2 regions of the Staphylococcus sp. aM genome follow, and region 1 is predicted to be linked to the other one. Evidence: predicted binding sites of a transcription regulator. Region 1 holds the regulator's gene; the other holds the start of a gene.

Region 1 (3,460 bases):
TATAAGTTTGGATGTTCCGAATAAACAAGAATTTGCCATAAATAATATTCAAATGAATATGTCAAAAAAAGAAGTGGAAGATAAATTAGGTAAAGCACGACGCATCACTTCTAATGAATATGGCACACATTGGTATACGTATTACGATGATGATTATAACCAATTCGTTATGATTAGTTATATTAAAGATAGAGTAAACGGTATGTACACTAATCAAAACTTAATCTCTTCGCAATCTAAAATAAAATATGCGACCCCTAAAAATAAGGTGAGAGATCGTTTAGGTAAACCTATTGATGAAATGAAAAAAGGGAATAAGCGGTTTGAAATACAAAACGATGAATATGACGTCTTTCACAAAAAGCATATATATACTACTGTCTTCTATGATAAACATGAACAGAATGGTGTCACAGCGTTATATCAAGTAAGTGATGAAATGGAAAATAGACTTCAAGAGCAATATGGTGCACCTTCTAAATCCTTGGAAAAAAGCTTTGAATTACAAGATTTTGATATTGTTAATGCAGAGAGAAAACAAAGACAATTATCAACGTTAAGTTATTCTAAATCCATTTCTAATACTGCTAGAAAGCATAGCAAAGATATGGTGGAAAATAATTATTTTGATCATACAGATTTAAAGAGGAAATCACCATTTGATCGATTGAAAGCAGATCACCATGACTTTAATGCCGCAGGTGAGAATCTAGCCTATGGACAACAAAATAGTATATACGCTCACGAAGGACTAATGAATTCATTAGGGCACAGAAAAAATATACTAAATGATAGCTTCTCAACTTTAGGCGTCGGCGTTGATTTTAATGATCAACGACAACCATATTGGACCGAAAATTATACTGGTTAATCGTTTAAAACAATATATGTTGGGGTACTAATTAGTTGTAAGGAAGTAGATAGAATGTCAACTAAATCAAAACAACAACCTGATATCTTAGAAAAAGTAAAAGAAGTTTTGAACAAGAATCAAAATAAAAAGGATTAGGCATGATGCCTAATCCTTTTTATATATATAGGGGGTTATGAGGATAAAATATGATTACATTTCTCTATATAAACCGATTACTTTTCCAACTACAATAACATTTTCTAAATAAATTGGATCCATCGTACTATTTTCGGGTTGCAATCTATAACGGTTCTTTTCTTTATAAAATCTTTTAACTGTCGCTTCATCGTCTTCTGTCATCGCAACAATAATATCGCCATTTTCTGCGATTGTTTGACTACGAACGATAACTTTATCGCCATCAAGAATACCCGCTTCAATCATACTGTCTCCAACAACATTTAAAATAAAAATATCGCTATTATGTGTGGAAGTTAAATGTTCAGGCAATGGAAAATATTCTTCAATATTTTCAACAGCAGTAATTGGAATACCTGCAGTTACTTTACCGATTACAGGAACATGAATTGTTTCTTCCATACTAATATTATCATTTAATTGTTCGCTAACAATTTCAATTGCTCTAGGTTTAGTAGGGTCACGTTTAATATAGCCTTTTTCTTCTAATCTTGATAAGTGACCATGAACAGTTGAACTTGAAGCCAATCCTACTGCTTCACCAATTTCTCGAACACTTGGTGGATACCCTTTTGATTGAACAATCTGCTTAATGTAATCATATATTTCACTTTGTCTTTTCGTTAATTCTCTCATATATAGGCACTCCCTAGTTTTATTTAAGTTTATTATAGCATCTCTAATAGTAAATAACAAACGTTTGTTCGTTAAAGTGTTGACATGGAACATCTGTTCTGTTAAATTATAAATACAAACAAACGTTCTAGGAGTGAGATTCATGTTAACAAAACAAACAAAGACATTTTTAACATATATAGCAGTATTTTTAGTATCTTGCCTTATCTTTTTAGTATTCTTCTTAAGTGTTAATCAAAGCGCACATTCAGAACAAACGTACGAAATGACAGATCATGAAATTCATCAGAATGCTAACCAAAATGAACATCAAACACCTAATAATAACGGGAACAGCGAACATAAATCTGGGTCTATGTTCGCATTAGCCCACTAAACACTAAAATAGAATAAAAAAGTAAAAGTGAGCGTAACGATTTGGTTATGCTCATTTTTTTGTTATATTCTATGGAAGGTTTATAAACGCTATATTATTATAAGAATATAAAAATATATGATATAAGGTTAGAAATTAACTATGGATATAATTGAACAATAATTGATATGAAAGTAGGAATTTGAATGTCTAAAAATGATTTAAATATTGATAGAATTAATGAATTAGCTAAAAAGAAGAAAGAACAAGGTTTAACCAACGAAGAAGCCAAAGAGCAATCTAAGTTGAGAAAACAATATCTTGATTCATTTAGAGAAGGGTTCAAAAAGCAATTAGAAAACACTAAAGTGATAGATCCAGAGGGTACTGATGTTACTCCTGAAAAATTAAAGAAAATTCATCAGAATAAGAAAGAAAAATAAGCGTGAAATTTTATCATTTTAGATTTATTTTAATAGAAAAACTGAGGGATTTTTCAGATTTTTCTTTATGAATTTATATTAAAATAAGTTATAATTAATTTGAGGTATTATTTGAAGAAGGGAAGAAAATATAATGTTTAATAAAGAAGATCAATTAGCAATCGATACGATTCGTGCTTTAAGTATCGATACAATAGAAAAAGCCAATTCAGGTCACCCTGGTTTACCAATGGGTGCAGCACCAATGGCATACACACTATGGACAAGACACCTAAATTTTAATCCCCAATCTAAAGATTATTTTAACAGAGATAGATTTGTATTATCTGCTGGACATGGTTCGGCGTTATTATATAGCTTATTACATGTATCTGGTAGCTTAGAAATGGATGAACTAAAACAATTTAGACAATGGGATTCTAAAACACCAGGTCATCCAGAATTCAGACATACTGATGGTGTAGAAGTAACAACGGGTCCACTAGGTCAAGGTTTTGCAATGTCTGTAGGTATGGCATTAGCAGAAAGTCATTTAGCAGGTAAATTTAATAAAGAAAATTACAATGTAGTTGATCATTATACGTATGTACTTGCGTCAGATGGCGACTTAATGGAAGGTATTTCACATGAGGCAGCTTCATTTGCCGGCCATAACCAATTAGACAAATTAATCGTTTTATATGATTCAAATGATATTTCATTAGATGGTGATTTAGACAAAGCATTTTCTGAAAAAACACAATCACGTTTTGAATCATATGGATGGAATTACATCTTAGTTAAAGATGGCAATGACTTAGAAGAAATAGATAACGCAATTAATAAAGCTAAATCTCAACAAGGACCAACTATTATTGAAATTAAAACAGTCATTGGATTTGGATCTCCAAACAAATCAGGTACTAACGGTGTACATGGTGCGCCATTAGGTGAAGATGAACGTAAATTAACATTAGAAGCATACGGTTTAGATCC
Region 2 (3,460 bases), 510 kb from region 1:
CGGCATCACAACCATCTGTTACAACGAATCAATCATATAGTAATGAGGCTGGTGCTAGTTTGTATTCTGTAAGTAATTCTGGCAATTTATATAATTATGGCAACTGCACATATTATGCATTCAATCGTCGTGCAGAGTTAGGTAAACCAATTGGAAGTTTATGGGGGGATGCTGGTAGTTGGGCAGTAAATGCTAGAAATGCTGGTTTCACAGTGAATAATATTCCAGTTGCAGGTGCAGTTTTCCAATCTAATCCTGGTACAAATGGTTCGGGTGGCTATGGCCATGTAGGCGTCGTTGAAAGCGTAAATAGTAATGGTACAGTTACAGTTTCTGAAATGAACTGGAACGGTGGATTTAATGTAAAATCTTACAGAACAATTACAAATCCAGGTAGCTATAACTACATTCATTAAATTTGAATACAAACTAAAGTTATATATAGCAGTAACGTAATTTATATTATTACGTTGCTGCTTATTTAATATTAATCAACTAAGTTGAAATCGCCATTAAGATATTACTTTTAATCATGATTTTGATTGGTATAATGAAACTAAGTATCATCTATGATTAAATAAGAAGGAGGCATCACGGAATGGGCATACATCAATATTACAAAAGACTCTCTGACATGGAAAAGCTTATTAGGTTGCCTGGTAAATTTAAATATTTTGAGCATAATGTGGCTGCACACTCGTTTAAGGTAACAAAAATTGCTCAGTATCTTGGCACTGTTGAAGAATATAATGGAAATGTTATAGATTGGAAGAGCTTATATGAAAAAGCACTAAACCACGATTTTGCAGAGGTATTTACAGGTGATATTAAAACGCCAGTAAAGTATGCAAGTAGAGAATTGAAAATGCTTTTTTCACAAGTTGAAGAAGAAATGGTAGAAAATTTTATTAAAGAAGAAATCCCTGAGCAATACCGTGACATATATAGACAAAGGCTACAAGAAGGTAAAGATGATTCATTAGAAGGACAAGTACTTGCTGTTGCGGATAAAATTGATTTACTATATGAAACATTTGGTGAAATCCAAAAACGTAACCCAGAACCTTTGTTTTTTGAAATATATGAAATGAGTTTAGAAACAATTATGCAATTCGATCATTTAGCTTCTGTTCAAGATTTTATTGATAATGTAATTCCTGAAATGCTAACTGAAAACTTCATTCCTAGAACAGAATTACGAGAAACTACGATGACAATACTTAATAAAAGAAACAGGTGAAATAAATGATTTGGTATGCATGTGCTGCATTTTTTCCTTGTATTTTAATAGTACTTTTTAGTGTCGTAACTAAAAACAAATGGATTGGTACCTCTGTTACTTTAATATTAATTGCGACCTCAATATATAAAGGCTTTTTCCATAGTGAATGGATTATATTTATTGATGTTGTATCATTATTAGCGGGTTATTTAATCATAGATCAACTAGAATTCCATAAGAGAGAAGAATAAAACTCAATTAATAAACAAACGGATTGAAAATAAAGTGTATAAAACAAGCATAGTTTGCTAAGCTATGTTTGTTTTTATTTATCTTATAATATAAAAATGTTAGCGAACAAATGTTTGTATTTTATGTTCGAGATTTGTTAAAATAGAAAATAAATTCAGTGCTAATATTTACGTTAACGATATCATCAAAATGATGTATGACAAGAGGTAAACTAGGGAAAGTAATAAGTAAATAACGTATTTAGTGACGATATTCTTTAGAAAAAAATGAGTTCACTAATCTCGAGTGATAAAAGTTGAGTTGTAAACAATACAGGAGGCGTATGTAGTAATGGTTGAACATTATCCATTCAAATTAAATTCAGAGTTCGATCCTCAAGGTGATCAACCTGAAGCAATAAAGAAAATTGTTAAAGGTGTTAAAGAAGGTAAGAGACACCAAACACTACTTGGTGCAACCGGAACAGGTAAAACATTTACGATGAGTAATGTAATACAACAAGTAGGTAAACCAACCTTGATTATTGCACATAACAAAACATTGGCTGGACAATTATATAGTGAATTTAAAGAATTTTTCCCGGAAAATAGAGTGGAATATTTCGTGAGTTACTACGATTACTATCAGCCAGAAGCTTACGTACCATCGACAGATACATTTATTGAAAAAGATGCGTCTATTAATGATGAAATTGACCAATTAAGACACTCAGCAACGAGCGCATTGTTTGAGAGAGATGATGTTATTATCATAGCAAGTGTGAGTTGTATTTATGGTTTGGGTAATCCAGAAGAATATAAAGATTTGGTTGTCAGTGTGCGTGTGGGCATGGAAATGGAACGTAGCGAATTACTAAGAAAACTAGTTGATGTGCAATATACTAGAAATGATATAGACTTCCAACGTGGTACATTTAGAGTACGAGGCGATGTGGTTGAAATATTCCCTGCTTCAAGAGAAGAAATGTGTATTCGAGTAGAATTTTTCGGTGATGAAGTCGATCGTATTAGAGAAGTGAATTATTTAACAGGCGAAGTTATAAGAGAACGTGAACATTTTGCAATTTTCCCAGCATCCCACTTCGTTACGCGTGAAGAAAAGATGAAAGTTGCAATCGAGAGAATTGAAAAAGAATTAGAAGAACGTTTAAAAGAGTTAAGAGATGAAAATAAACTTTTAGAAGCACAGAGATTAGAACAAAGAACTAATTATGACTTAGAAATGATGCGTGAGATGGGGTTCTGCTCAGGTATTGAAAACTACTCTGTACATTTAACGTTAAGACCACTAGGTTCTACCCCATATACATTGCTTGATTACTTTGGCGATGATTGGTTAATCATGATTGATGAATCACACGTGACACTACCTCAAGTAAGGGGGATGTATAACGGTGATAGAGCACGTAAGCAAGTTTTAGTTGATCATGGATTCAGATTGCCAAGTGCTTTAGACAACAGACCTTTAAAATTTGAAGAGTTTGAAGAAAAAACAAATCAATTAGTCTATGTATCTGCCACACCAGGACCTTATGAAATAGAACATACCGATGAAATGGTAGAGCAGATTATTCGACCTACTGGATTGTTAGATCCAAAAATTGATGTACGTCCAACAGAAAATCAAATTGATGACTTGTTGAGTGAAATTCAAGATAGAATTGATAAAAATGAAAGAGTACTGGTTACTACTTTAACTAAAAAAATGAGTGAAGATTTAACAACATATATGAAAGAAGCAGGAATTAAAGTTAATTATCTTCATTCGGAAATCAAAACTCTCGAGAGAATAGAAATCATAAGAGACTTACGTATGGGTACCTATGATGCAATTGTTGGAATTAACTTGTTAAGAGAGGGGATAGATATTCCCGAAGTTTCATTGGTTGTTATCTTAGATGCAGATAAAGAAGGATTTTTACGTTCCAATCGTTCTTTAATTCAAACAATTGGACGTGCAGCACGAAATGATCGTGGTGAAGTTATT

The links. The regulator LexA, encoded in region 1, represses DNA repair genes until DNA is damaged. The targets are predictions, from matches to a motif close to CGAACATATGTTCG.
Region 2: the regulator LexA is predicted to act here: its motif matches at 1,577-1,590, upstream of uvrB (excinuclease ABC subunit UvrB).

Annotation. Positions count from the first base shown of each region.
Region 1 covers NZ_CP121447.1:1,490,558-1,494,017, reverse strand. Annotated here, with positions in the region: gene P7F85_RS07280 (CAP domain-containing protein) at 1-871, shown strand, start outside; gene lexA (transcriptional repressor LexA) at 1,064-1,687, opposite strand; gene sosA (DNA damage-induced cell division inhibitor SosA) at 1,830-2,063, shown strand; gene P7F85_RS07265 (DUF896 domain-containing protein) at 2,249-2,485, shown strand; gene tkt (transketolase) at 2,619-3,460, shown strand, end outside.
Region 2 covers NZ_CP121447.1:1,996,431-1,999,890, reverse strand. Annotated here, with positions in the region: gene P7F85_RS09875 (COG3942 and LysM peptidoglycan-binding domain-containing protein) at 1-416, shown strand, start outside; gene P7F85_RS09870 (YfbR-like 5'-deoxynucleotidase) at 599-1,240, shown strand; gene P7F85_RS09865 (CsbA family protein) at 1,246-1,473, shown strand; gene uvrB (excinuclease ABC subunit UvrB) at 1,805-3,460, shown strand, end outside.